3 regions of the Zavarzinia compransoris genome follow, and region 1 is predicted to be linked to each of the others. Evidence: riboswitches for the same ligand, from Rfam matches in the RefSeq annotation. Region 1 holds a riboswitch; each other region holds the start of a gene.
The links. Region 1 has a riboswitch for cobalamin ahead of DKG75_RS16230 (TonB-dependent receptor plug domain-containing protein). Riboswitches for the same ligand answer to the same signal wherever they lie in the genome.

Region 1 (2,195 bases):
GCGATGCCACCGATGCCGGGACCGACGCCGCCTCCTTCGCGGTGCTGGAGCCGATCCACGACGGTTTCCGCAACTGGCTGAAGCGGGACTATGCCCCCGCGGCCGAGGAACTGCTGCTCGACCGGGCCCAGCTCATGGGCCTGACGGCGCCGGAAGTGACCGTGCTGGTCGGCGGGCTGCGCGTCCTCGGGGCCAATCACGGCGGCAGCCGGCACGGCGTCTTCACCGAGCGGGCAGGGGCCCTGACCACCGACTTCTTCGTCGCCCTGACCGACATGGCCTATGCCTGGAAGCCGGCGGGCCAGGGGGTCTATGCGGTGGTCGACCGCAAGACCGGTGCTGCGAAATGGACGGCGACCCGGGTCGACCTCGTGTTCGGCTCGAATTCGATCCTGCGCGCCTATGCCGAAGTCTATGCCCAGGACGACGCCGGGGAGAAGTTCGTGCACGACTTCGTCGCCGCCTGGACCAAGGTGATGAACGCCGATCGTTACGATCTGGCGTGATCGCGACCCGCCCCGCCCCGGCCATGCGCCGGGGCGGGGTGCGCCTTTTCCGGTGCGACTTCGCCATTGACGGCGGTGCAGCGCCTGATAAACATAACTCTGCTTCGGTGGTTCCGCGGCTCCTTCGGGGGCGCGGATTAAAAGGGAACGACGGAAGGCGGCAGTAACCGCCGGGCCGTGGCTGTCCCCGCAACTGTGAGCGGTGAGTGCGTCCCCCATGTCACTGGCCCCGCGCCTTCGCGCCGGCTGGGAAGACGGGACGGCACCATGATCCGCGAGCCAGGAGACCTGCCACCGAGGGCATCACTTTACCGCCGGTCGGGTGAACCGGGGGTGGCGGGCCAATCCGTATCGGTGATGCGTCCATAGGTGCCGTCGCGGCCGGGCCTTCCGCCTCGCCATGACCGTTTGTAATCCTGTGCGTGCCGGGCTTTCGTCCGGCCGGGGGCGGCGCTTTGTCGTTCGTCTGTCCGCGTCCGCGGACGGGGCAGGATGCTTGCGCCCATTTTCCGGCCGGCGCCTGCCCGCATGCAGGGGGTCATCATGCTGCGGCTTGGGGTCTTGTTCACCACCGTCTCGACCATCGCTCTGGCCGCCGTCGCCGGCGCCCGCGCCGAGGAGGCGGAATTTCTGCCGGAAGTTTCCGTCAGCGCCAATCGCGGCGAAGCGACGCCGCTGACCGCGGTCGGCAGCGCCGTCACCATCATCACCGCCGCGGAACTGGAAGCGAAGCAGGTGCGCGTGATCTCCGACGCCCTGCGCCTCATTCCCGGCGTCGCGGTCAGCCGCACCGGCACCATCGGCAACCAGACCCAGGTCCGCATCCGCGGTTCCGAAGGGAACCAGACCCTGGTGATGATCGACGGTGTCGTCGTCAACAATCCGGCCTCCAGTTCCGAATTCGATTTCGGCCACCTGCTGACCCAGGATGTCGAGCGGATCGAGGTGCTGCGCGGGCCGCAAAGCGCGCTTTACGGCTCGGACGCGGTCGGCGGCGTGATCAATATCATCACGAAGAAGGGCGGCGGCACGCCCACGGTCACGGCCAGCCTCGAGGGCGGCAGCAATGCGACCGTGATCGGCAATGTCTCGGCCGCCGCCGCGGGGGAGGGGTTCTCGATCCGCGCCGGCACCACCGCGACCACGACCGAGGGCACGTCCTCGGCCGCCAAATGGCGCGGCAACGGCGAGGACGACGCCTATCGCGGCATCACCTCCTATGTGAATGCCAGCTTCGATCCCCTGAAGATGCTCGGCTTCGACGTCGTCTTCCGCGACAGCCATTTCAAGGGCGAATACGACGATTTCGGCCTGCGCCCGGGCGATACCACCAGCGTCTACCAATATGCCTATGACGCCAATTCCGGCTCGCGCGGGGACGAGACCTTCGCCCGCGGCCAGGCCCGCCTGTCCCTGCTCGACGGCCGGTGGAGCCACAAGCTCGGCCTCGCCCATTTCCGCACCGAGATGGATTACCTCGGCAACGGCGCCGTCACCTCGTCGTCGAAGGGCGAGAGCACGACCTATGATTACCAGACCGATTACAGCTTCGACACGCCGGCGCTCGCCGCCGCCCATCTCGTCACCTTCGCCTATGAGCACAAGCGCGACGAGATCGATTCCTATGTCGAGAAGGAGGTCGAGCAGGATTCCTACGTCGGCCAGTACCAGCTGCGCCTGTTCGAGGAC
Region 2 (2,195 bases), on a different contig from region 1:
TGACGATCCGGTCGCGGGCGGCGCCTTGGCCGGCCAGATGGGGGAAGACGTCGACACCGCCCGCGGCCTCGATCAATTCCGAGATCCAGGCGATGCCGCTGATCATCGGCTCGTCCCATTCCTCGAAATAGACCCGGGGACGATGGTCGAGCCGGGCCGCCGCCGCCCTCGCCGCATCGATGCGGCGGGCGAAGCCGTCGGCCAGGGCCAGGGCCCGCGGCCCTGCCCCGACCATGGCGCCGAGCAGGCGGATCATGTCCAGAATCCCGGCGATGCTGCGCTGGTTGAAGGCGTGAACGGCGATGCCGGCGCGCACCAGATCGGCCACGATCGCCGCCTGGAGATCGGAGAAGGTGAGCACCAGATCCGGCTTCAGGGCCAGGATCTTCGGCATGTCGGCAGAAGTGAAGGCCGAGACCCGGGGCTTGTCGCGCCGGGCCGCCGGCGGGCGGACGCAATAGCCGGAGATGCCGACGATGCGGTCCTCCGCGCCGAGGAGATAGAGGGTTTCCACCGTCTCCTCGGTCAGGCAGACAATCCTTTCCGGCGGAAAGGCCATCAGGCGAAGGCCGGCACTGGCCGGGCGACGAGGCCGAGCGAGATCGCCGCCTGATGGACGACGGCAAGGATCGCCAGCGCCAGCACGTTCATCTGCAGGACATAGCCGACGATGGCGGCGCTGAACGCCCCCTCGCCGTTGCCGATGGCCAGGGCCGAGGCATAGAGCGCAAGCTGCCAGACGACGAATGCGGCAACGAAGCCGGCAAGCCCGCGCACCAGCGCATGGCGGCGCGCCAGCAGGCCCGCCGCCGCGACGGCACCGGCCAGCGACAGCAGCGCGCTGATGCCGATGGCGCCGCCCCAGGCATAGGTCGAGGCGTCATGGGGATAGGACAGCAGGCCGAAGCCGATGGCCTGATTGACCGCCCAGGCCAGGACGACCGCCAACACCGCATCGCGGCGCGACAGATTGAGCGCGGCAATGGCGGCAAGGGCCGCGAAGGGCGTCGCGCAGGCCAGCACCAGCGAGAAGGCCGCACCGGCCAGGGTGATGAAGCCGAGCCACAGCAGGCTGCGGCTGCGGGCGGACAGGCCGGCCAGGGCGCCACCGGACGGAAGGGACGAAACACTCATGAGATCACCTCTTTCCCCACGCATGGGCGATATAGCGGGCGGGGAAAGCGGGCGACGGCGCACGGCCGGGATGAGGCCGGCGGCGACGCCACCGCCGGGACACCCCGCCCGACGACTGGTCTTCACGGCAGGTCTCCTGGCTTGCGGATCGCCGCCCTGGCCGGCCTTCCCGGACCCGGGCGGATCCAGTGGCATGTTCGGTTCGGGCTAGCCGCTTACAGTTGCGGGGGCAGCGCCGGATTTGCACCGGCTTCCCTCTTCGCCCGCCGAGCGGGCACCGGGAAGGCGATCATCTGGCGGCCAAAGCGCCGCCGCTGTCAAGATCGCCGCGCCATGCCGCCGGGGTGGCCCGCTTCAGGGGCAGGCACCGGCAAAGCCGGCGAAGGCGCGGTCGAATTCGTCCGGCTGCTCCAGGAAAGCCGCGTGGCCGGCATCGAAAAGCTGGACCCGGCGGTTCGGCGCCTTGAGCGCCGCAGCCTTCGACCACGACCAGCGCAGCGTCCGGTCCTTGCGGCCCCAGGCATAGAATACCGGCATGGCCAGCGCCGGCACGAGGTGCCGCAGGTCCGCCTGCGGCCTTGCGAAACTTTCCCAGGCCTGGGCCAGGATGCCGGCGACGGCCGGGCCGCCGGCGACGATCTCGTCGCGGCGCCAATCGGCGGCCGGCGCGGGCAGAATCGTCCGGTAATAACGGGCGAACCAGTCGGGAAAGCGGCGGTCGCCGGCGGCGGCACGCGCAAAGCGGCGAGCCATGTGGCGGCAATAGAGACGGGCGACGAGATTGACCGGCGCCAGCCCCCCGGAATCGCACAGCACCAGGCCCCGGACGCGGTCGGGGTGAGCGGCGGCATAGCTGATCGCGGCCGCCCCGCCGATGGAATTGCCGATGACGATGACGCGCGACAGCCCCAAGGCAGCCACCGCCCCGGCGAGAATCCCGGCATAGCGGGCGGCGCTGGCCGGCGCCGCTTCCGCCGGGCTGTCGCCATGGCCCGGCCAGTCCAGGGCCAGAACGGTGAAACGGTCACCCATCCGTTCGGCGAAACGGTCGTAGTCTCGCG
Region 3 (2,195 bases), 400 kb from region 1:
GACGAACGTATTGCTGTAGCCGTGGAGTTCGAGCAGGGTCGGGTTCTTCACCCCGGTCCCGTGCGAGGCGTGGAACTTGGTGCCAAGCGTATCGATGAAATAGGCTGCGGTCAGGCGGTAGGTATTGGCGTCCTCGAACCGCTCGTTCTCGTCGCGGCGGAAGGCGGCGGTCAGGCTGAGGCCGTCCAGCAGGCTGACCTGATATTGCCCGGTGTAACCGGTCTGGTCGATCGAGGTCGAGAGATAGCTGCCGAAGCTGCTCCAGATCCGGGCATCGTCCTCTTTCCGCTCCGCCGCCAGGGTGAAGACATGGGAGGCGCCGGCAAGGGACGGCGTGTCGATGCGGAAATCGGTCTGGTAGTCGTAGCGGGTGCTGGTGCCCCGCGTAGTGAAGGTCGGGTCACCGTTGACGATATCGCCGTAGTAATCGACGTCGCTGTCGGCCCGGCTGATGCCGAGGCGGTGGGTCCAGCGGCCGTCCAGCAGGGAAAGCCGGGTCTGGCCGCGGAAGAAGCTCTGCCGCCCGCTGCCGCCGGCGCGATCGTCCAGGGTCAGGCTGATGCCGGTGCCGGGCTCGATGCCGAAGCCCTCGTCGCCCTCGCGGCGGAATTCGGTGCCGCGCGCGACGACGTCGAAACCCAGTTCCGGCAGCGGATCATAGGCGAATTTCAGATAGGCGGTGCCGTTGTTGTAACCGTCCCGTTCCGTATTGCCCCGCGCCTCGGCGGCGGAGGAAAAGCCGGAGGTAACGCCGCCGGTGACGCCGGCGAGAATGCTGTATTGTTCCCCGCCCGCGCTGAACGACAGGGCGCCCGCCGCGGTGCCCCGGCTGCCGGCTTCGGCGCTGAGGGCGACGCTCGGCTTGCCGCTGCCCTTGCGGGTGACGATGTTGACGACGCCGCCGGCCGCGTCCGAGCCGTAGAGCGCCGATTGCGGCCCGCGCAGCACCTCGATCCGCTCGATGTCGGCGGTCGGGATATGGGCGAAATCGACGCTGGAATCCGCGGCCGGGTCGTTGACCACCACGCCGTCGATCATGACCAGGGTCTGGTTGGTTTCGCTGCCCCGGATGCCGGCGCCGGTCAGGCCGCCGGTGACGCCGGTGCGGGTGACCGAAACCCCGGGCACGAGGCGCAGCGCGTCGGAGACGAGGCGCACCTGCTTTGCCTCCAGGTATTCCCGGTCGAGCACGGTGACCGTGCTGCCCACCTCGGTCAGCGGGGTCTGCTCGCCGCGATTGGCGGTGACGGAGACGGCGGGCAATTCCTCCGCCGCCAGGGCCGAAGCCGGCAAAGCGGCGGCGGAAACGACGGCGAGAAGCGAAACCCTGACCCCGAAAGACATGCCCATACCCCCTGCACCGCCAGATGGCGGCAACCGATGATCGAGGGACGCCGTGCGGGGAAGGGCTGGAGAAGCCCCGCCGCGACAGCGTCCATGACGCATCACCGCAGCGGGTTGACCGCACCCTGGGCTCGCCCGGCCCGGGGTTGAGTGATGCCCTCGGCGGCAGGTCTCCTGGCTCGCGGGTTATGGCCTTGCACCGTCTTCCCGGCCCAAAGGCCAGTGACGAATGGTGCAGGCTCGCCGCTTACAGTTGCGGGGACAGCCACGGCAGGGCTTTCGCCTTCCGTGTTCCCTTTTAATCCGGTGGAACCGCCAAAGCAGGCGCAGTTGAAGCGCGGCGCACGGAAGATGTCAATCCCGTTGCTCAGCGGCGCAGGCGGCGGCCGTCCAGGGGGGTGCGGGCCTGCCAGCCGTGGCGTTCCAGTTCCGGGTCCTCGTGCTCCTCGACCGGATGGCCGATGCACAGATAGGCGATCAGATGCCAGCCCGGATCGCAGTCGAGATCATCATTCACGGTCAGGGGATCGAGGATCGACACCCAGCCGACGCCGACGCCATGGGCCCGCGCCGCCAGCCACAGGGTATGGACGGCGGTGGTCGCCGAATGCTCGATGGTCGCGGGCATGGTGCGCCGGCCCAGCCCCTGGCCCTGGTCGGGCGCCATGTCGGCGAAGACGGCGAGATGGACCGGCGCCTCGACCAGGCCGGCGAGTTTGAGACGGGCGTAAAGCGCCGCCCGTTCGCCCGCGTAATCGGCCAGGGCCTCCGCATTGGCGCGCTCGAAATTGGCGCGGATGCGGGCACGCCGCGCCGGATCGTCGACGGTGACGAAGCGCCAGGGCTGGCAA

Region 2: it holds a riboswitch for cobalamin, as region 1 does, so the genes downstream of both, DKG75_RS21755 (hypothetical protein) here and DKG75_RS16230 (TonB-dependent receptor plug domain-containing protein) in region 1, are expected to answer to the same signal.
Region 3: it holds a riboswitch for cobalamin, as region 1 does, so the genes downstream of both, DKG75_RS14230 (TonB-dependent receptor plug domain-containing protein) here and DKG75_RS16230 (TonB-dependent receptor plug domain-containing protein) in region 1, are expected to answer to the same signal.

The regions. Positions count from the first base shown of each region.
Region 1 is NZ_QGLF01000004.1:479,051-481,245, forward strand. Features, by position in the region: gene katG (catalase/peroxidase HPI) at 1-506, shown strand, start outside; cobalamin riboswitch at 598-816, shown strand; gene DKG75_RS16230 (TonB-dependent receptor plug domain-containing protein) at 1,050-2,195, shown strand, end outside.
Region 2 is NZ_QGLF01000008.1:65,420-67,614, reverse strand. Features, by position in the region: gene DKG75_RS21760 (cobalamin-binding protein) at 1-559, opposite strand, end outside; gene DKG75_RS21755 (hypothetical protein) at 559-1,134, opposite strand; cobalamin riboswitch at 1,244-1,431, opposite strand; gene DKG75_RS21750 (alpha/beta fold hydrolase) at 1,489-2,195, opposite strand, start outside.
Region 3 is NZ_QGLF01000004.1:77,273-79,467, reverse strand. Features, by position in the region: gene DKG75_RS14230 (TonB-dependent receptor plug domain-containing protein) at 1-1,344, opposite strand, end outside; cobalamin riboswitch at 1,492-1,676, opposite strand; gene bluB (5,6-dimethylbenzimidazole synthase) at 1,712-2,195, opposite strand, start outside.